Regions from separate parts of the Streptomyces sp. NPDC059994 genome, predicted to be linked through region 3. Evidence: riboswitches for the same ligand, from Rfam matches in the RefSeq annotation. Region 3 holds a riboswitch; each other region holds the start of a gene.
The links. Region 3 has a riboswitch for cyclic di-AMP ahead of ACFWA7_RS31575 (M23 family metallopeptidase). Riboswitches for the same ligand answer to the same signal wherever they lie in the genome.

Region 1: it holds a riboswitch for cyclic di-AMP, as region 3 does, so the genes downstream of both, ACFWA7_RS36530 (peptidoglycan DD-metalloendopeptidase family protein) here and ACFWA7_RS31575 (M23 family metallopeptidase) in region 3, are expected to answer to the same signal.
Region 2: it holds a riboswitch for cyclic di-AMP, as region 3 does, so the genes downstream of both, ACFWA7_RS22330 (M23 family metallopeptidase) here and ACFWA7_RS31575 (M23 family metallopeptidase) in region 3, are expected to answer to the same signal.

Annotation. Positions count from the first base shown of each region.
Region 1 covers NZ_JBHWUR010000141.1:5,152-12,290, forward strand. Annotated here, with positions in the region: gene ACFWA7_RS36515 (polysaccharide deacetylase family protein) at 1-763, shown strand, start outside; gene ACFWA7_RS36520 (NAD-dependent epimerase/dehydratase family protein) at 856-1,851, shown strand; gene ACFWA7_RS36525 (SGNH/GDSL hydrolase family protein) at 2,052-2,843, opposite strand; gene ACFWA7_RS36530 (peptidoglycan DD-metalloendopeptidase family protein) at 2,974-3,927, opposite strand; cyclic di-AMP (ydaO/yuaA leader) riboswitch at 3,932-4,097, opposite strand; gene ACFWA7_RS36535 (alpha-galactosidase) at 4,483-6,597, opposite strand; gene ACFWA7_RS36540 (tyrosine-protein phosphatase) at 6,793-7,139, shown strand, end outside.
Region 2 covers NZ_JBHWUR010000046.1:6,526-13,664, forward strand. Annotated here, with positions in the region: gene trmB (tRNA (guanosine(46)-N7)-methyltransferase TrmB) at 1-246, shown strand, start outside; gene ACFWA7_RS22320 (PrsW family intramembrane metalloprotease) at 302-1,690, shown strand; gene ACFWA7_RS22325 (aldo/keto reductase) at 1,720-2,664, opposite strand; gene ACFWA7_RS22330 (M23 family metallopeptidase) at 2,750-3,829, opposite strand; cyclic di-AMP (ydaO/yuaA leader) riboswitch at 3,839-3,987, opposite strand; gene ACFWA7_RS22335 (PP2C family protein-serine/threonine phosphatase) at 4,143-5,291, opposite strand; gene ACFWA7_RS22340 (hypothetical protein) at 5,398-5,646, opposite strand; gene ACFWA7_RS22345 (GNAT family N-acetyltransferase) at 5,742-6,038, shown strand; tRNA gene ACFWA7_RS22350 (tRNA-Met) at 6,214-6,287, opposite strand; gene ACFWA7_RS22355 (PhlD) at 6,365-7,139, opposite strand, start outside.
Region 3 covers NZ_JBHWUR010000094.1:21,174-28,312, forward strand. Annotated here, with positions in the region: gene ACFWA7_RS31560 (GNAT family N-acetyltransferase) at 1-505, opposite strand, end outside; gene ACFWA7_RS31565 (HPr family phosphocarrier protein) at 680-961, shown strand; gene ACFWA7_RS31570 (GntR family transcriptional regulator) at 1,178-1,855, opposite strand; gene ACFWA7_RS31575 (M23 family metallopeptidase) at 2,062-2,832, opposite strand; cyclic di-AMP (ydaO/yuaA leader) riboswitch at 2,846-3,006, opposite strand; gene ACFWA7_RS31580 (M16 family metallopeptidase) at 3,221-4,588, opposite strand; gene ACFWA7_RS31585 (M16 family metallopeptidase) at 4,606-5,958, opposite strand; gene ACFWA7_RS31590 (DNA topoisomerase (ATP-hydrolyzing) subunit A) at 6,139-7,139, shown strand, end outside.

The DNA of each region.
Region 1 (7,139 bases), on a different contig from region 3:
GGGGCGGGCGGCCGCCGCGCTGGTCGCCGTGGCCGCACTCGGCCTGACGCTGACCGGCTGCTCCGACGGCGCCGTCTCGCCGCGCTCCGCCCGCAACGACGCGCTCGACAGCAAGGCCGCGGCGGGTGCCGACGCGGGCACCGCCGCCGGGGTCGACTGCCGCAAGGCCAAATGCATAGCCCTGACCTTCGACGCCGGGCCGGGCGAGAAGACGCCCCAACTGCTCGACACGCTCAAGGAGAAGAAGGTGCACGCCACCTTCTTCCTGCTCGGCAGGAACCACGTCGAGAAGTACCCCGACACCGTGCGCCGCATCGCCGCCGAGGGGCACGAGGTCGCCAACCACACCTGGTCGCACGAGCGTCTGGACAACCTGAAGCCCGACGAGATACGCACCGAGCTCAACCGCACCCAGGAGGCGGTGGCCAAGCTGACCGGCCGCAAGCCGGTCCTGATGCGGCCGCCGCAGGGCCGCACCAACAAGGAAGTCACCAAGGTCAGCAAGGAGCTGGGGCTCTCGCAGATCCTGTGGAGCGCGACCGCCAAGGACTACTCCACCAACGACTCGGCCCTGATCACCGAGCGCATCCTCGACCAGGCCGACCGCGACGGCATCATCCTGCTGCACGACATCTACGACGGGACCGTGCCCGCCGTGCCCGGGATCATCGACGCCCTCAAAGCGCGCGGCTTCACCTTCGTGACCGTGCCCCAGCTGCTCACCCCCGCCGCCCCGAAGCCCGGCCAGCTCTACCGCCCCTGACGCTCCCCTGGGCCGCGCGTGGACACGGCCAGGATTTCGCCCTCAGCATGCAACGCTTCTCAGGACCCGTTCCGGCAGGCAGAGTTGCGGCCATGAAGCTGCTGATACTGGGTGGTACGGAATTTGTCGGCCGCGCCGTGGCCGAGGCCGCGGTGGCGCGCGGGCACGAGGTGACGGTCTTCCACCGGGGCCGCCACGAGCCGCCCGAGGGTGTGCGCACACTGCTCGGCGACCGGACGGCCGAGGGCGGCCTGGCGGCGCTGACCGACGGGCGGTGGGACGTGGTCGTGGACACCTGGTCGGGGGCGCCCTCGGCGGTGCGCGACGCCGCGCGGCTGCTCGCCGAGGGGCGCGCCGCCCGGTACGTCTATGTGTCGAGCCGGTCCGTGTACGCGGACCCGGTCCCGGCCGCGGCCGACGAGGCCGCGCCGCCGGTCGAGGGCTCGCCCGACGCCGGGGACGAGGTGGACTATCCGCGGGCCAAGCGCGGCGGCGAGCTCGCCGCCGTCCAGGAGTTCGGCCCGGACCGCTCGCTCCTGGTGCGCGCGGGGCTGATCCTCGGCCCGTGGGAGAACATCGGGCGGCTGCCGTGGTGGCTGGGGCGCATGGCGCGCGGCGGCGAGGTGCTCGCGCCGGGGCCGCGCGATCTGCCGGTCCAGTTCATCGACGCCCGGGACCTGGCGGAGTGGATCGTGAGCGCGGCCGACTTCGGGCTCTGCGGCCCGTACAACCTGGTCTCCCCGCCGGACCACACCACCATGGGCGAGCTCCTTGAGGCATGCGTACGGGTCACCGGCGGCGGCGCGGAGCTGCGCTGGACGGACCCGGAGGCGATCCTGGCCGCCGGGGTCGAGCCCTGGAACCACCTGCCGGTGTGGATTCCGCCGGGCGAGCTGCACCGCACGATGCACGGCTCGAACGTATGGAAGGCCGTGCTGTCGGGGCTGCGCTGCCGTCCCGTCGAGGAGACGGTCGCCGACACCTGGGCCTGGCTCGAATCGATCGGCGGCGAGGCTCCGCAGCGGCCGGACCGCCCCCGGGTCGGACTCGACCCGGAGACGGAGCGGAGGCTGCTGGCGCAGCGGTGATTCGGCTGCGGGCCGTCTGTGGCTGGCCGCTCCCCCAAGTTCGCGGCTTCGCTCGAACAGGGCGACCCCCGTCCCGGCAGAGCCGCACATGCCACAGCCCCGCACCCCTATAGGGGCGCGGGGCCGCACCGCACCGCACCGCACCGCACCGAGGAAAGCTGCTCCGAGGAAAGCTGCTCCGATACGGAGCTGATGATGCGTCAGAGAGGCAGCAGATCCGGGCGCTTGGGCTCCACGTGGTCGCCCGAGCTCTCGCCGCGCAGCCGTCGTCCGATCCACGGCACCAGGTGCTCGCGCGCCCAGTGGATGTCGTCGCGCCGCACGTCCAGGGTGTTGCGCGGCGGCAGCGGGGGCCACGCCTGGTCCGGGTCGGCCGGGATCTGCAGCCCGAGCACCTGGGCGGCGCGCAGTGCGACCCGGGTGTGCCCCTCCGGCGACAGATGCAGCCGGTCGCCGTCCCACGCCCGCCTGTCCTGAACGGACTTGAGCGACCACAGGTCGAGCACCGGGCACCCGTAGCGGTCCGCGATGGAGCGCACGTGCGCGGTGTATGTGGCGACCTTGCCCCGCAGATGCTTGAAGACCGGCACCCCGCGCGTGTCGAACCCGGTGGTCACCATGACCGTCGGGATCGCGCTCTTCAAGTCGGCCACGGCGCGCTCGAAGCGCTCGGCCACGTCGTCCGGGTCGCTGCCCGGCCGGATGATGTCGTTGCCCCCCGCGCAGAAGCTCACCAGGTCGGGCGCGAGCTCCTTGGCCCGCGGCACCTGCTCCTCGACGATCTGGTCGAGGAGCCTGCCGCGGACCGCGAGATTAGCGTAGCGAAAGGCCCCCTCCGGTCGCTGGTCTGCCAGTAGCACGGCGAACCTGTCCGCCCAGCCGACGAACGCCCCGTCCGGGCCGGGGTCGCCGACGCCTTCCGTGAAGCTGTCGCCGAGCGCCGTGTACGACCCGAACGTACCGCTGCTGAATGATCTCGAATCGTCTGCCACGAGACCACATCTTTCCCTTATGGGTGTGACCTACGCGACCGTAAGGAGGGGTTGACGATGGGTGATATAGACCACCCGGTCAGTTTCCCGCAGCGGGAATACGCGCCAATTACCGACGGGCAAACGGCCGTCAGAGGTTCGCGCCCTGCTGGCGGAGGTAGGCGAGCGGGTCGACGTCGGAGCCGTAGTCGGGCGTGGTGCGGATCTCGAAGTGCAGGTGCGGGCCGGTGACGTTGCCGGTGGCGCCGGAGAGCCCGAGCTGCTGGCCCTCGGTCACGGTCTGCCCGGCCGAGACGGAGAACTGCGAGAGGTGGGCGTACTGGGAGTACATGCCGTCGGCGTGCCGGATGACGACCTGGTTGCCGTACGCGCCGCCCCAGCCGGCCGAGACGACCGTGCCCGCGCCGACCGCCTTCACCGTGGTGCCGGTGTCGGCCGCGAAGTCGACGCCCGTGTGGTAGCCGCTGGACCACATGGATCCGGCCATGCGGTACGGGGTGCCGATGCTCACGCTGTCGAGCGGCGCGCGGAAGCCGGAGGCGGAGCCCTGGTTCGCGGTGGCGGACGAGGAGGTGTCGGCGGCGGCCGCCTTGGGGGCGGAGGCGGCCGGGGAGGACTTCGGCGTGCGGGGGGCGGACTTCTTCGTACCGGAGGCGTGCGAACCGCTCGCCTTGGCGGAGCCGTGCGACGCGCCGCCGCCCGGGGCCTTGGCCCCGAGGGTGAGCTTCATGCCCGGGCGGATCAGCGCCGGGTCGGAGCCGACGACCTCGCGGTTGTCCTTGTAGAGCCGCTGCCAGCCGCCGAGCCGGTGGTCCTGGGCGATCTGCGACAGGCAGTCGCCGCTCTTGACCTTGTACGTGGTGGGCACGGCCTGCGGGGCGGCGGCCGGAGCGGCGGTGAAGGTCCCGGCGGCGCGGACGGCCTGCTGGGGCGCGGTGGCGGGGGCGGCGGTCTTCACCGCGGCGTGCGCGCCGGTGGCGCCCAGCAGCGGGATGGCGAGCGCGGCGCCGCCCGTACCGGCGGCGACCATGCCCCGGGATATCGGGCTGGACTTGGGACGGCGGTGCTTACCCTTCGCGGGCATGGCGGATTCCTCTCCGGCGCCTGCGAGGTGAGCTGTCGGGTTCGGGCTGGAGCTGCCCGGCCGGGCACCGCGTGCGGTGTTCCGGCTTCACCCCGAGCCGTGCCGGAGTTCCGGACGGCGCTTACCTGGGTCCCCCGCTCCTGCCACGCGTGGATGGGTGCGGATTCCGAGCGGTGGCAGGATTCGGCGGTCCACCCGGATTGCGGTGACCGTAAGCGAGCCCGGTGGGTCACGACAAGTACCCATTCGCCTTCGGCATTCCCGGCCGGGAATTCCTCCGGGAATTCCGGTCACCCTGCGTCGACCGGAATTCCCAACAGGCCCCGCCGGAACGGGGGATTCATTCGGGGCTGCCACCACGGAACGTCACGGGTATGACGCTGCTCACGGGCAACCTCCCCTTCCCGCCAGGGAGATGGACAGGAGCCATCAAATCGCCCAATCCGGGTGAAAGTTCTAGTCGATTCACCCCTTCCCGCCACCTATCACCCTTCTGTCCACTTTTGGTCAGTGCATCCCGATGGAGATCTTCAGTGCGCCAAGAACGCGAATTCCTTATGCCGGGAGTTCGCCAAGCCGCCGGAAACGGAACACCGCCGCATCAAGATCGCCCCGCAGCCCGGTGTCCAGACCCCGGTGCAGCAATACCGCTCCCCTGTGTACGGCCCCGGTGTCGAGGCACCGATAGGCCGCCGCCGGGTCCAGGCCGCGCAGCCGTACGGCCGGGGGACGCTCGCCGTAGCGCTGGGCCTGGAGATGGGCGAGGACCACGGTGTCGTCGCCGCGTACGTACTGGACGGCGCTGAGCCCCCCGCGCGGCGGCCGCAGCCGGTACTGGGCCCCGAGCTGCACCACCGGCCGGATCGCCTTGTACAGCTCCACCCACCCGCGCGCCTCGGCCAGTTCGGCCTCGCTCCATCGGGTGAGGTCGCCGCCGATGCCGAGCGCTCCGGCCATCGCGCTCACAAAGCGGAAGCGCAGGCTGCTGCGGCGGCCGTTGAGCAGGGTGTTGGGGCTGTCGGTGACCCAGGCGGCCATGACCCGGGCCGGGTGCAGCTGGCTGAAGCCGTCCTGGATGGCGAGCCGGTCCAGCGGGTCGGTGTTGTCGGAGGTCCACACCTGGTCCGTACGGGAGAGGATGCCGAGGTCGATCCGGCCGCCGCCGCCCGAGCAGGACTCGAAGTCGACCGAGGGGTGCGCGGCCCGCAGCCGGTCCAACAGGCCGTACAGCGCCCGGACATGCTCGATCCAGAGCTTCTGCGGATACTCCTCGCCGGGCCAGCCCGCGTCGGTGAAGCAGCGGTTGAAGTCCCACTTCACATAGTCGACGGGCGCGCTCGAAAGGAGTCCGTCCAGCTGCTCCCAGAGGTACTCCTGGACGTCCGGGCGGGCCAGGTTGAGCACGAGCTGGTTGCGGAACTCGGTGCGCCGGCGTCCGCTCTGGTGCTGCACCCACTCCGGGTGCGCCCGGTACAGCGCGCTGTCGGCGTTGACCATCTCCGGCTCGACCCAGATCCCGAACCGCATGCCCAGCGCGTGCACTTCGTCGGCCAGCGGCTTGAGGCCGCCGGGGAAGCGCTCGGGGTTGGGCGTCCAGTCGCCGAGCCCGGCCGCGTCATGGGTGCGGTCCCCGAACCAGCCGTCGTCGATGACGAACAGCTCGACGCCCATCGCGGCCGCCCGGTGCGCCAGCGCCCGCTGCTGCGGCTCGGAGATGTCGAACCCGGTGGCCTCCCAGGAGTTGAAGAGCACCGGCCGCACCCGCTCGGCATCCGGGATCACCCGGGCCAGCTGCCAGGCGTGCCACTCCCGGCTGGCTCCGCCGAAGCCGTCCGGGCTCCACAGCCCGGCGAAGACCGGTGTGGTGTACGAATCGCCGGGCGCGAGGGACAGCAGCCCGGAGTCGTCGTACCCGGCGCCGCCGCTGATCTGCACCCGGCCGTCCGGCAGGTGCTGGACGGCGATGCGCCAGGACCCGGACCAGCCGAGCGCGCACCCGTACACCTCGCCGCTCTCCTCGGTGGCGGTGCCCTCGGCGTCCAGGGCGACCCAGGGCAGGTGCTGGTGGCCGGTGTGGCCGCGGCGGCTGCCGAGCACCTTGTCGCCCGGGGTGAGGTCGGCCCGTACGAGCCGGGACTCGGCCGCCCAGCGGCCGTGCAGCTGGCTGAGCCGCCAGCCGTCGCGCAGCGGCAGCGTCCACACGGCCGCGTCGGCCCGCAGCAGCTCCAGGTCCGGGTCCCCGGCCGTGCCCTCGTGGGCGACGGTCGCCCAGCGCTCGACGACGTCGGCGTCGTCGCGCATCCGGTAGTGCAGGGTGAGCCCCAGGCCGTGCACCGCGTCGGTGCAGCGCAGCCGCAGTTCGTCGCCGTCGGCCACGGCGTCCGCGAAGGTCCACTCGGTGCCGCGCACCCGAGGGGTCCGTACGGAGAGCGCGGGGCGCGCGAATCGGGGCCCGCCCTCCACCACGTATTCCTCCTGGCCATCCAGTGGTGACTCGAAGGGCCAGTAGGGCGGCAGGGGCTGGGCGGCCAGTGCCTCGGCGTCGGCGAGGGCCAGGCGCGGGCCCCAGTGGAGGTGCAGGAGTTCCCCGTGGTCCGTGAGGTGCAGCGCATAGCCGCTGGTGCGGCCGGAGAGCAGCCACACCCGTCCGTCGTCCGTAGTCTCGATCATCGCGACTCCCCAGTTCCGCACAGGTACGCACAGGCACGAACACCAACAACAGGATCGGGGGTCCTTCGCCGCGAGGGCAACGGGTGCGAGGGGGTCGCCTTCCGGTCGGGCCGTCGAGATGATTGCCCCGGGAACCCATGTCGTATCGTCGGATCGAGCGGCGTGATCTTTTTTCGAACCACATCAGGAGCGAACGTGACGCAGCAGACTCCGCAGGTCCCTTCGACCGAACCCGAGCTCTCCGGGGTGCGCAACTTCCGTGATGTGGGCGGACTGCCGACCGTGGACGGCCGCCGGCTGCGGCACGGACGGCTCTTCCGCAGCGGCCACCTGGCACACGCGACCGAGCAGGACGCTGCCTTCCTCGCCACCCTCGGGCTGCACACCATCTTCGACTTCCGCAACGCGGCGGACCAGAAGCTGGAGGGGCCGGACGTGGACCTGCCGGGGGTGCGCAATGTGAACATACCGCTGACGGACCCCGCCGACGGGGCCGAGTTCTGGAAGATGGTCCGCGACGGCGACATCAACCAGCTGCGGTC
Region 2 (7,139 bases), on a different contig from region 3:
CTGGCCGCGCCCCGGCTCAAGCCCGGCGCCGTACTGCACTGCGCCACCGACTGGGAGCCGTACGCCGAGCAGATGCTGGAGGTGCTCGACGCGCACCCCGCGTTCGAGAACACCCAGCCGGACGGCGGCTACGCGCCGAGGCCCGCGTTCCGGCCACTCACGCGCTTCGAGGGACAGGGCCTCGACAAGGGCCATGTGGTGCACGACCTGCTCTTCACCCGCGTGGCCGAGCTGCCGTCCGCCTGACGGCAGACCCCACGCACCGTCGCGGATTGTCCGTACCCCTCGTTAGGGTCGTCTGGTGTCGTCCGAGTCGCTTCCGCAACGCCAGCCGCCGGGCCCGCTCCAGCCCGTCCCGGAGCGCGGCGCCGAGCCGCGGTTCGACGCCGTGCCGGAGCGCGCCAAATGGCGCTACCGGCCGCGGCGCGACTTCTGGCGCTCCAAGGCCGTCCGGGCCGGCGCGCTGATCACCCTGCTCGCCCTGTGCGGTCTGGTCATCCTCGCGATCGTGCGGGAACAGACCGGCACCGAGGGGTTCCTGGTGGGGCTCGCGCTGGCCGTGCTGCCCGTGCCGCTGCTCGGCACCGCGTTCCGCTGGCTCGACCGGGTGGATCCGGGCCCGTGGCGCAACCTGCTGTTCGCCTTCGCCTGGGGCGCGTGCGCCGCCGCGCTGGTGGCGATCATCGCCAACTCGTTCGCGACCAAGTGGATAGCCACGGCTACCGCCGACCCGTCCTCCGCCGACCACCTCGGTGCGACCGTCATCGCGCCCATCGTCGAGGAGAGCGCCAAGGCGGCGGCCGTGCTGCTGCTCTTCCTGTTCCGAAGAAGGGACTTCAAGGGGATAGTCGACGGCGTCGTCGTCGCGGGCTTCACCGCGACCGGCTTCGCCTTCACCGAGAACATCCTCTATCTGGGCAACGCCTTCGGCGAGGACCAGGTCAGCCACACCGCGGGCCTCTCCTCGACGACCGCGGCGACGTTCTTCGTACGGATCGTGATGTCGCCGTTCGCGCACCCGCTGTTCACGGTGTGCACCGGCATCGGCTTCGGGGCGGCCGCGCTCGCGGCGCCGGGCCGCCGCTGGCGGCGCATCGGCCTGCCGCTGCTCGGCCTGCTGTCCGCGATGGGGATGCACGCGCTGTGGAACGGCTCGTCGACGTTCGGGACGTACGGCTTCTACCTCGTCTACGCCGCGTTCATGGTCCCCGTCTTCGGCCTGCTCACCTGGCTGGCGGTCTGGAGCCGCCAGCGGGAGCTGCGCACGGTCGCGGCCGAGCTGCCCGCGTACGCGGCGGCGGGCTGGCTGGGCGCCGCCGAACCTCTCGCGCTCTCCTCGATGCGGGCCCGCTCGATGGCCCGGGACTTCGCGCACCGCACCTACGGGGGCAGACGGGCGGCGCGGACGGTCGCGGAGTACGAGGCGTTCGCGACGGCCCTCGCGTTCCTGCGCCGCCGGGCCCGCCGCGCCCAGGCCGGCCCGGACTTCACGGCCCGCGAGCAGGAGCTGCTGCACCACCTGTGGGAGCGCAGGGAGGTGGCCGGGCCCGCGCTGCACTACGCGGCGGGCGCGGCGGGCCGCATCTGGATCCCGGCTCAGCCGTACCCGTACGGACACCAGGCGCCGTACGGACAGCAGACTCCTTACGGGTACAACCAGTCCTCCCCGTACAACCCCTATCTGCGCTGAAGGCGCTGAAAGCGCCGGGGCGCGGGGAGCTACGCCGAGGCGGTCCTCAGCTCGCTCAGCTCCGCGTCCGTGAGCTCCAGGTCCGCGACCGCGAGGAGCGCGGGCAGCTGCTCGACCGTACGGGCCGAGGCGATCGGGGCGACCACGGTCGGCTGGGCGGCGAGCCAGGCGAGCGCGACGCTCGCGGGCTCGGCGCCGTGCGCCCGCGCGACGCGGTCGAGCGCGGCCAGCACCTTCGCGCCCCGGTCGGTCTCCAGGTGCTTGGCGGCGCTCCCGGCCCGCGCGCTCTGCACGGTCTGTCCCGGGCGGTACTTGCCGGTGAGGAACCCGGCGGCGAGCGAGAAGTAGGGGACGGCGGCCAGCCCCGAGCGGGCGGCGGTGTCCTGGAGGCGGCCCTCGTAGGTGCCGCGCGAGACCAGGTTGTAGTGCGGCTGGAGGGCGACGTACTTGGCCAGGCCCTCGCGGTCGGAGAAGTCCAGCGAGTCCCTGAGCCGCTCCGGGGAGATGTTGGAGGCGGCGACGGCGCGCACCTTGCCGTCCTGCACCAGCTGGTCGAGGGCGGTGACGATCTCCTCGACCGGGACGGACTCGTCGTCGAAGTGCGTGTAGTACAGGTCGATGTAGTCGGTGCCCAGCCGGCGCAGCGAGGCCTCGGCGGCGGCCTTGATGGTGGCGGCCGCGAGCCCCTTGAAGCCGGGGTGTGCGCCCGCCTTCGTGGCGACGACGACGTCCGCGCGGTTGCCGCGCGCCGCCAGCCACTTGCCGATGATCTTCTCGGACTCGCCGCCCTCGTTGCCGGGGATCCAGGACGAGTACGTGTCGGCCGTGTCCACGAAGTTGCCGCCCGCCTCGGTGTACGCGTCGAGCACCGCGAACGACGCGGCCTCGTCGGCGGTCCAGCCGAAGACGTTGCCGCCGAGGGCGAGCGGGAAGACGGAGAGGTCGGAGGCGCCCAGGGGGCGCAGAGAGGTCATAGGGGGTGAACGGGCGGGCGGTGCGCGGCTATTCCGCGCCCCCGCCCACGCCCCCGCCCACGCCCCCGCCCACGGCGAGCACGCCCTACGGATTGAGGCCCTTCGACTGCAGCCACGCCATCGGGTCGATGCCCGTGCCGCCCGGGGTGTGCACCTCCAGGTGCAGATGCGGGCCCGTCACGTTGCCGGTGGCGCCGACGCGGCCGATCGTCTCGCCGGTCGTCACCTTCTGGCCCGCGCTGACCGCGATCGAGGACTGGTGGCAGTACCAGAGCTCCGAGCCGTCCTCCAGCTCGATGACCGTGCGGTAGCCGTACGAGCCGGACCAGCCCGCCGACTTGACCGTGCCGCCGTGTATCGCCTTGAGCGGGGTGCCGGTGGGGGCGGCGAAGTCGAGGCCGGTGTGGTGGCCGGAGGACCACATCGAGCCGGCCTCGCCGAACGTCGAGGTGATCGTGTACGAGGCGACAGGGAGCGAGAAGCTCTTGGCGAGCTCGGCCAGACGCTCCTCCTCCGCCTTCTTCGCGGCGGCCTCCTCGGCGGCCTTCTTCGCGGCCGCCGCCTTCTGCGCCGCGGCGCTCTGCGCGGCCTTCGCCTCGGCCGCCGCCTGCTGGGACGCGGCCTTCTCGGCGACCGCCTTCGCCTCGGCCTCGGCGTCGTTCTGCTGCTGCTCGGCCTGCTGGAGGATGCGGGTGCGCAGGGCCTCGCCGGCGCCGGTGGCACCCTGTTCGGCGTCGGCCCGGGAGACGCCCGCCATGGTGAGGGGGGCGCTCGCGACGGCTCTGTCGGCCTGGGCGGCCGGGGAGGCGTCGGGCTTCTCGTCGCCCGCGATGTCGGAGATCAGCGTGCCCACGCCCGGCAGGGACTTGACGTCGGGGAGGTTGTCCGCGACCGAGTCGGGCAGGGATATGGAGACCGGCGGCTTGCTCTGCGCGCTGGCCATGCCGCCCGCGCCGACGGCCGCGATGACGCCTACGCCGAGGACGGTGGAGCTGCGGGCGAGCCCGCCGCGCTGCTTGGCGACGCGGTGCCTGCCGCGCACGGAGGCGACCGATTCCTCGGTGGGGTTCCACTCCTCCCACACCTCGGTGTCACCGGGCGCGGTCCCGTACAGGGAGACAGGGGGAACCGGCTGGGTGCCGAGGGCAGGCTCGTTGGACGCCACGGGGGCGCTCCTTTCCTTCCTTCTCGCCTACCGGGTTAGCTGACGGGTTCGGAGCAGGAAGGTCTCCTACGGGCACCTCTTCGAAGGTGCAAAGGTGCCCGATTCACCCCAAGTTGGTGGTTCCCCGGTTCCCTTTCGGGATTCGGCGCGTGCGCACGGTGCCGCCTCTGCGACGGCTGGGACGACCGCGCTGCGTTATCGAACGTTAATAGACAGGGGGACCGGATTCCAAGCAGTTCCCCCTGATCGTCGGGGACAACAGTTGACGATGCGTCAGTTGCTGTGCACAGGGGGGTTGTTCGGCTACACAACGTCACGGCACCACGGGCATCGTCCGCCGCCGCTCCGGCTGCCGCACCCCCGGCCGCCCCACCGCGAGCAGCGCCATGTCGTCGTTCGCGCCCCCGCCCGTATGTCTGCGCACATCGTCGATCAGCGCGTCCAGGACCCGGTCGGGCCCCGGGAAGATACGGCCGCGCAGCCGCTCGTGCGGGTCGTAGAAGACCCCCGGCGGCTCCACCGAGCGGGCCTCGGAGAGGCCGTCGGTGTAGAAGAGCAGCGTCGCCCCGGCCGGGAAGGGGTACGCGTCCGCCCGGTCCGGCCACACCCCCAGGTCCGCCATCCCCAGCGGCAGCGCGGGATCGGACGGGGTGAGCGCGTCCAGGGCCCCGTCGGCGTGGAGCAGCAGCGGCTCGGGGTGGCCCCGGTTCACCAGCCGTACGGCCCCGGCGCCGCGCGGGATCTCGGCGAGCACGGCAGTGGTGAACCCCTCGACGGCGTCCAGGCCGTCGCGCCGGGTGCCCTCCCGGGTCAGCGCGCGCTCCAGGCGCCCGGCCACGGCCTCCAGGGTCGACTCCTGCTCGGCCGCCTCCCGGAACGCCCCGATGACCACGGCCACCGCCTCCACCGCCTCCAGGCCCTTGCCCCGCACGTCCCCGACGACCAGGCGCACCCCGTACGGCGTGTCCTGGACGGCGAAGAGGTCCCCGCCGATGAAGGCACCGGCCTGGGCCGCCTCGTACCGCGCGGCCACCTGGAGGCCCCCGATGCGCTCGGCGGGCGTCGGCAGCACGGCGCGCTGGGCGGTCTCCGCGATGACCCGGGCCGAGGCGAGGCGTTCGCCGCTGCGGCGCAGCATGCGGTTGATGAAGAGGGCGAGGGCGCCGACGGTGGTGACGGTGAACAGCTCGCTGACCGCCTCGCCCGTGCTGGGGATGTCGTGCAGATACTCCGTGAGCAGCACCGCCCCGACCGCCGAGGCGCCCGCGACGGCGGTGCCGGCCGGCCCGAAGAAGGGGGCCGCGATCAGCGGCGCGGCCGCGAAGAGGGCGGCGGCGGTCAGATCGGGCGGCGTCGCCGCGTCGAGAACGACCCCGGCGACCAGGAGCAGCGCGGGCAGGACGCGCACCAGGCCGAGGCGCCGGGAGCCCTCCCGGCCGCCGCCGTCCGATCGCTGCCGCACCTGTCGTCTCCTGCCCGTCCGCAGGGCCGCCGACGTTCCGCGCCCCACCCAGGGTGCCCGGCTCCGCCGCGCGCGGCGAGCCCACCTCGGCCAACCGGGTGCGGCCTCAGTGCCGGTCGGCGCCCGTCGCGATCAGCCGGGCCCGGCATCGGCGGGGCCCGGCCCGGCCCCGTACACAGGTCCCCCGGGCGTGCCGCCGGGCCGCCGGATCGCCGTGCACGGAGGGGACGCCGCCCTTCGTGTACGGGGGCGCGGTCACCCAGGGCGCGGGCGGCGACAGGGGCAGCGACAGCGGCAGGGACAGCGGCAGGGACAGACACATCAGCAGCGCGCACAGGCCGATGAACAGCGGCACGGCCGGCACCTTCCGCCGCGTCGCCGCTCGCAGCAGTCCCGCCATATGCTCGCGCACAGCACACGCGAGACTACTCTACGTATACACCTCAGTCGGTGAGGTGCCGCTCGGCATACACCTTCAGGGCGTCCCGGACGAAGACGGCGGCGCTGCTCGCGGGCGTCGCCGTGCACCCGTCGGCGCGGGGCCGGGGCCTGGCCCGTACGGTCGTCGCCAAGGTGCTCGCCGAGGCGCTGGCCGTGCACGGGACGGCGGCCCTGATGGTGGAGGGCGCCAACCGGGCGGCGATAGGCCTGTACGAGGGCCTGGGCCTGGAATACCGCCGGTTCCTGGCGGCAGAGCTGGCGCCGGAGGGACAGCCGGGCGGGCGCACGGGTGGGCGTCGGCCCTGAGAAAGCCGAAGCCAACGGGCGGGGCCCGGGGAATGCCGAAGCCATCGGGCCGGGAGCCCGGGAAATGCCGAAACCATCGGGGCGGGGGCCCGGGAAATGCCGAAACCATCGGGGCGGGGCCCGGGAAATGCCGAAGGCCCGGCACATTCTCATGTGCCGGGCCCAAGGACTTCAGTAGCGGGGACAGGATTTGAACCTGCGACCTCTGGGTTATGAGCCCAGCGAGCTACCGAGCTGCTCCACCCCGCGTCGGTAAACACAACTGTACGGCATGCGGGGCGGTGCTCCGTACCGGTTGAAGCGGGACCTCCCCCGGGACCCTCCGCTCACGCCGACCAGTGGCCCCGCGAGGCGGCCAGCACGAACCCCGGGCCGAAGCCGATGATCAGGCCCGGCTGGCGGTCGCCGGGGGCCTGCCCGAAGGTGCGGGCCAGCACGTCGAGGACGGCGGAGCCGCCCAGGTTCCCGTTGGCGGCCAGGCTCGCCCAGGCGTGCCGCAGATCGCCGTGGTCGCGGTCGCCGTCCAGGCCGAACCCGGCGGCCGCGTCCTCCAGGACCCGGGGCCCGCCCGGGTGGACGACCGCGAACCGGAGGGCCGGGCCGCTGCCGCCGAGCCATTTGCGTACCGCCGGGAGGCTGTCGTTGAGGGCGGCGGTGGCGGCGGCCGTGGAGTCGAAGTGCAGCCCGGCCCCCGAGAGGCGGCCCTGGTAGCGGTCGATGCTGTCGGGCAGGACGTACTCGAAGGTGTCCTCGATGACGAAGCTGGGCCCGCTCCAGGCCGGGCTGTCCGAGACGACGACCGCGCCCGAGCCGTCCCCGAAGAGCACCTTGTAGATCATCGACTCCCGGCTGGTGTCGGTGTGGTTGTACGTGGCCGTCGACAGGCACTCGGAGACGACGACCAGGACGTGGGAGCCCGGGTGCGCGGCGATGTCCTGGTGCGCCCGGACCAGGCCCTGCGCGCCGCCCGCGCAGCCGATGGTCCCCATGGGGAAGCGCCGGACGTCCGGCCGCAGGCCCAGCTCCCGGACGAGGGCGACGTCGAGGGACGGCACGGTCCAGGAGGTGGTGTGGCTGGTGATGAGGCAGTCGATGTCGTCG
Region 3 (7,139 bases):
CCGCGTCCGTGAACACCTTGATCATCTTGTTGTTGGCGGGCAGCACCTCCGCCGCGAACCGCCGGATGCCCCGCTCGCGCGCGACCGCCGCGACGTGTTCGAGCAGTGCGGAGGCGACACCGCGCCCCTGGTGGGCGTCCTGGACCAGGAACGCCACCTCGGCCTCGTCGGCCGGCGCCGAGGCGGGCCTGCCCTGCGCGTTGATCCGGTCGTAGCGGACGGTCGCGATGAACTCGCCGCCCACCGTCGCCGCGAGCCCGACGCGGTCCACGTAGTCGTGATGGGTGAAGCGGTGCACGTCCTTCGCCGACAGCCGGGGGTAGGGCGCGAAGAAGCGGTAGTACTTGGACTCGTCCGACACCTGCTCGTAGAACGAGACGAGCCGCTCCGCGTCGTCGGTCGTGATGGGCCTGATCCGCGCGGTCCCCCCGTCGCGCAGCACGACGTCGGCCTCCCAGTGGGCCGGGTACGCGGGGTCCTGCGTCTTCTCCTGCGGAGCCTGCATACGGGCAGCCTACGGGTCGCGGGGCCGCTGCGGTCAGGTCAAGGTAGGGGGCAAGGTGGAGAGGGCGGCCAGGGCCGAAGGGCCGCCGGATCCGGGACCGACGTCGGCACGAGCACGGCGCAGGACATGAGAGACTGGTCTAGACAACCGTCAGAGATTTCGAAGGGCATCACCATGGCTGAGCGCCGCGTCAATGTCGGCTGGGCCGAGGGCCTGCACGCCCGCCCCGCTTCCATCTTCGTCCGCGCCGCCACGGCCTCCGGCGTCCCCGTCACGATCGCCAAGGCCGACGGCAACCCGGTCAACGCCGCCTCCATGCTCGCGGTGCTCGGCCTGGGTGCGCAGGGCGGCGAGGAGATCGTGCTGGCTTCCGAGGCGGAGGGCGCCGAGGCGGCCCTGGACCGTCTGGCGAAGCTGGTCGAGGCGGGCCTTGAGGAGCTCCCCGAGACCGTCTGACCGCACCCGGTCGGCCGAACCCCGGCCCGGCCGGCGCGTCACCGCACTTCGCGAAACGGAGCCGCGGATCCTGAATTCAGGGTCCGCGGCTCCTTTCCTTTTAAGCGGGTGGTGCGGGTTGCGCGAACCTCTTACCCGCGCCGCTGCTTTCCGGCGGCGATTTCGGGCAGCGCGAAAAAACCCCGCCGAATCACCCCTTTGTATACGGCGACCCCGTTAAGCGCGGGCGCTCGCGGTGTTTACGGCATGTTGCGAAGTCCTCACGTCCACCGGGCGCCGCAGGCGATAGGCGGAAAACGCGCGGTCGGCGTGGTGGGCGGCCAGCGATCTGGCCCGCTCGGCGTCACCGCGCGCCAGCGCGTCCACGATCGCCCCGTGCTCCGCCCAGCACTCGGCGGGCAGCGCGGGCTGCTCCACCACGTACATCCAGGCGATCTTGTGCCGTAGCTGGGTGAGCAGCGAGATGAGGCCGGGGCTGCCGGAGGCCTGGGCCAGCGTCTCGTGGAACCAGCCGCCCAGCGAGCGCAGATCCTCGCCCTGGGTCCGCCGGATGCGGTCCTGGCCCAGCCTGACCAGGCCGCGCAGCACCTTGAGATGGGCCTCGGTGCGCCGGGCGGCCGCCCGCGAGGCGGCCAGCGGCTCCAGCATCGCGCGCAGTTCGAGCAGGTCGGCGGCCTCCTGCTCGGTCGGCTCGGCGACACAGGCCCCGGCGTGCCGGCGCGTGGTGACGAACCCCTCGGACTCCAGCGTGCGCAGCGCCTCGCGAACCGGGACGCGCGAGACCCCGTACCGCCGGGCGAGCACTTCCTCGGTGAGCCGGCTGCCGCGCGCGAAGAGTCCCGCGACGATGTCGTCGCGGATTGCCGTGCATACCGATTGCGCTGGAATGCGCATGACAGAACCTCCGCCTTAATCCCCGCGAAACGCGGTCGATCGACGCCTGTTCGGTGACTCTATTCGAGCGGTTGTTAATTCCCGGTGACATGCCGTATGCAATGCATATCTTTTGGCCACGGACGGCTCCCGGCGCGCCCGACGGCGACGCCGAAGCCCCCGGCGCGGACGCCGGGGGCTTCGGTGGAGGTTCGGGGACGGCCGCGTCAGACGTTGACGCCGCGCGAGCGCAGATACGCGATCGGGTCGATGTCCGAGCCGTACGACGAGCCCGTGCGGGCCTCGAAGTGGAGGTGCGGGCCGGTGGTGTTGCCGGTGTCGCCGGAGATGCCGATCTGCTGGCCCGGCTCGACGCGCTGGCCGACGGAGACGCCGATGGACGACAGGTGGCCGTACTGCGTGTACGTGCCGTCGTTCATGCGGATGACGATGTTGTTGCCGTAGGCGCCGCCCCAGCCCGCCTCGACGACGGTGCCCAGGCCGACGGCGTGCACCGAGGTGCCCTCGCCCGCGTGGAAGTCGATGCCGGTGTGGCTGCCGGAGGACCAGATCGAGCCGCCGGTCTTGTAGCCGGTGGAGACGTAACTGCCGTCGATCGGGGCGACGAAGGAGTTGAGGCGCTTGCGCTCGGCCTCGCGGGCGGCGCGCTCCTTGGCGGCGCGCTCCTCCTTGGCCTTCGCCTCGGCCTTGCGCTTCGCCTCGGCGGCGGCGCGGGCCTTGTCGGCGGCGTGCTTCTGGGCGGCGGCCTGGGCGTCGATGCGGTCGGCGAGGGAGTCGCCGATCACGATCGCCTGGGTGATGCCGGTGTCCTCGACGGAGGCCGCGGCGGGCGCCGAGGTCTCGGCGGCCAGGGCCGGGGAGGCGAGAGTGCCCACGACTCCGGCGGTGGCGAGAGTGGCGATGCCCGCTATGTTCGCGCTCTTGCGCGACATGGCGCTCGGACGACGGTGCTTCCCGGTGGCACGGGTGAACGCCATGAAGGGGCGGTGTCCTTTCCTTCCATCTCGCCTACCGGGTTAGCTGACGGGTTCGGAGCTGGAAGGTCTCCTACGGGCTCCTCCGCGGGCGGAGGCGTCCGATTCACCCCAGGGACTGAGTGGGTCCCCGGCTCCCCTGGCTCGCGCCAGTTGGGGACTCGGCGATCGCTGTCCGGTGCCGCGGCTGCGACGGGTGGTAACGGACAGCGCGACTGACGCTAGACGGCTGATCTTTCAATCACCAAACAGACACGTCTTTTTGTTGCCCACGCCACATGACAGACAGGCAACCTCCCCAACAAATCGGACATAAAGGAGGACCCCGGCGGCACATCGGCCACCGGGGTCCTCCTCCCACGCACGCGCCCGCGCGCGCCGGTCCGCTCAATCAGCCCGCGACGACGGTGACTTCACCGATGCCGAGCGCCTTGACGGGCTCCTCGATCTGCGCCGCGTCCCCGACGAGGACGGTCACCAGACGGTCCACCGGGAAGGCGCTGACGACCGCCGCGGTGGCCTCCACGGTGCCCGTGTCGGCCAGCAGCGCGTACAACTGCGCCTGGAAGTCGTCCGGGAGGTGCTGCTCGACCTGGTCGGCCAGCGTCCCGGCGACGGCGGCCGCCGTCTCGTACCTGAGCGGGGCCACGCCCACCAGGTTCTGCACGGCGGTCTCCCGCTCGGCGTCCGTGAGCCCCTCGGCGGCGAGCTTGCGCAGCACCGTCCACAGGTCGTCGAGGGCCGGGCCGGTGTTGGGCGTGTCCACCGAGCCGCTGATGGCGAGCATGGCCGCGCCGGTGCCCTCCGCGCCGGAGCGCAGCACCTGACCGTACGCACGCACTCCGTACGTGTAGCCCTTCTCCTCGCGCAGGACGCGGTCCAGGCGGGAGGTGAGCGTGCCGCCCAGGCAGTACGTCCCGAGGACCTGGGCGGGCCAGACGCGGTCGTGGCGGTCCGGGCCGATCCGGCCGATCAGCAACTGCGTCTGGACGGCGCCGGGCCGGTCGACGATGACCACGCGGCCGGTGTCGTCGGCGGTGACCGGGGGCATCGGGCGCTCCTCGGCCGGGGTGCCGGTCCAGGCGCCCAGGGTGTCCGCCAGGATCGCGTCCAGGTCGGTGGCGCCCAGGTCGCCCACGATCACGGCGGTGGCCGCCGCCGGGCGTACATACGCCTCGTAGAAGGCCCGCACCGCTCCCGCGTCGATCCGCGTGACGGTCTCCTCGGTGCCCTGGCGCGGGCGCGACATGCGCGCGGTGGCCGGGAAGAGCTCCCTGGAGAGCTGCTGGGCGGCGCGGCGGGCCGGGTTGGCCAGCTCGTGCGGGATCTCGTCCAGGCGGTTGCGGACCAGCCGGTCGACCTCCGCGTCGGCGAACGCGGGGGCGCGCAGCGCCTCCGCGAGCAGGCCGAGCGCCTTGGCCAGCCGGGAGACCGGCACCTCCAGGGAGACCCGCACGCCCGGGTGGTCCGCGTGCGCGTCCAGGGTGGCGCCGCAGCGCTCCAGGTCGGCGGCGAACTCCTCGGCGGAGCGCTTGTCGGTGCCCTCGGAGAACGCGCGCGCCATGATCATGGCGACGCCGTCCAGGCCCGCCGGCTCGGCGTCCAGCGGGGCGGCGAGGAAGATCTCGACGGCCACGACCTGCTGGCCGGGGCGGTCGCAGCGCAGCACGGTGAGCCCGTTGGGCAGGGTGGCGCGGCCGGGGGCGGGGAACGCCCAGGGACGCGCGGTGCCGGCGGCCGGCTGGGGGTGGAACTGCATGGTCACGCCGGTCTCGCTCACTGCTCTGCTCCCTCTGCGTCGGCGTCGGCCGCGTCGTCTGCTTCGGCGGTGGTCGGCTCGTACACCAGCACCGCCCTGTTGTCCGGGCGCAGGGTGGCCCGGGCCGCGTCCCGCACCTCCTCGGCGGTGATGTCGAGCACCCGGTCGACGGCGGTCAGGGCGAGCTGGGGGTCACCGAACAGCACCGCGTACCTGCAGAGTTCGTCGGCGCGGCCCGCGACCGTGCCGAGCCGGTCCAGCCACTCGCGCTCCAGCTGGGCCTGGGCGCGCTCCATCTCCTCGGCCGTGGGGCCCTCTTCGGCGAACCGGGCCAGCTCGTCGTCGACGGCCGACTCGATGTCGGGGACCTCGACGCCGCCGGACGTCTTGACGTCCAGCCAGCCGAGCGAGGGCGCGCCGGCGAGGCGCAGCAGGCCGAACCCGGCCGCCACGGCGCTCTGGTCGTGGCGCACCAGGCGGTTGTGGAGGCGGGAGGACTCGCCGCCGCCGAGGACGGTGAGCGCCAGGTCGGCGGCGTCGCACTCGCGCGTGCCGTCGTGCGGCAGCCGGTAGGCGGCCATCAGGGCGCGCGCGGGGACGTCCTCGTGGACGACCTCGCGCAGCTGCTCGCCGATCACGCCGGGCAGCTCGCCGTCGCGCGGGGGCTGCTTGCCGTGGTGGGTCGGGATCGAGCCGAAGTACTTCTCGATCCAGGCGAGCGTCTGCTCGGGGTCGATGTCGCCGACGACCGAGAGGACCGCGTTGTTCGGCGCGTAGTACGTACGGAAGAAGTTCCGCGCGTCCTCCAGCGTCGCCGCGTCCAGGTCGGCCATGGAGCCGATCGGCGTGTGGTGGTACGGGTGGCCCTCCGGGTAGGCCAGCGCGGTGAGCTTCTCGAACGCCGTGCCGTACGGCACGTTGTCGTACCGCTGGCGGCGCTCGTTCTTGACGACGTCGCGCTGGTTCTCCATGGACTCCTCGTCCAGTGCGGAGAGCAGCGAGCCCATGCGGTCGGCTTCCAGCCACAGCGCCAGTTCGAGCTGGTGGGTGGGCATGGTCTCGAAGTAGTTGGTGCGCTCGAAGCTGGTGGTGCCGTTGAGCGAGCCGCCCGCGCCCTGCACCAGCTCGAAGTGACCGTTTCCGTGGACCTGGTGCGAGCCCTGGAACATCAGGTGCTCGAAGAGGTGCGCCAGGCCCGTGCGGCCCTCGACCTCGTGGCGGGAACCCACGTCGTACCAGAGGCAGACCGCGGCGACCGGGGTCAGGTGGTCCTCGGAGAGCACCACGCGCAGGCCGTTGGCCAGCCGGTGCTCGGTCGCTGTCAGGCCGCCGGAGCCGGCCTGGGCGGTGGCCGTGTGACCCATGGGCATGTACGTCCCTTCGATCGCGGTGAAGAAGTCCTGCCACTGTATGCAAGCGCACCGACACCTGGCGAAGTTCCCGGGTCGCGGTCTGCGTTGTCAGTGGGACGGTCCACAATGGTCGGCGTCAGCAGCAGACCTTGTTGGTGGTCGCTAGAAGAACTCGTTGGTGAAGGAGCCGCAGCCGCGATGGCCCGCCGCAGCACGAAGACCCCGCCGCCGGACGATTTCGAGGAGAAGATCCTCGACATCGACGTCGTGGACGAAATGCAGGGCTCCTTTCTTGAGTACGCCTACTCGGTGATCTACTCGCGGGCCCTGCCGGACGCCCGCGACGGCATGAAACCGGTCCACCGCCGCATCGTCTACCAGATGAACGAGATGGGCCTGCGCCCCGAGCGCGGCTACGTGAAGTGCGCGCGCGTGGTCGGCGAGGTCATGGGCAAGCTCCACCCGCACGGCGACGCGTCGATCTACGACGCCCTTGTGCGGATGGCGCAGCCCTTCTCCATGCGCCTGCCGCTCGTCGACGGCCACGGCAACTTCGGCTCGCTCGGCAACGACGACCCGCCGGCCGCGATGCGCTACACCGAGTGCAAGATGGCCGACGCCACTTCGCTCATGACGGAGTCGATCGACGAGGACACCGTCGACTTCTCCCCGAACTACGACGGCCAGGAGCAGGAGCCGGTGGCCCTGCCCGCCGCGTTCCCGAACCTGCTGGTCAACGGCGCGACGGGGATCGCGGTCGGCATGGCGACCAATATGCCGCCGCACAACCTGGGCGAGGTCATCGCCGCCGCCCGCCATCTGATCCGGTACCCGAACGCGGACCTGGAAGCACTGATGCGCTTCGTCCCCGGCCCGGACCTGCCGACCGGCGGCCGGATCGTCGGCCTGTCCGGCATCAAGGACGCGTACGAGTCGGGCCGCGGCACCTTCAAGATCCGCGCCAAGGTGGCGGTGGAGAACGTGACGGCCCGCCGCAAGGGCCTGGTCGTCACGGAACTGCCGTTCACGGTCGGCCCGGAGAAGGTGATCTCCAAGATCAAGGACCTGGTCGGCTCGAAGAAGCTCCAGGGCATCGCCGACGTCAAGGACCTCACCGACCGCTCGCACGGTCTGCGCCTGGTCATCGAGGTCAAGAACGGCTTCGTCCCCGAGGCCGTCCTGGAGCAGCTCTACAAGCT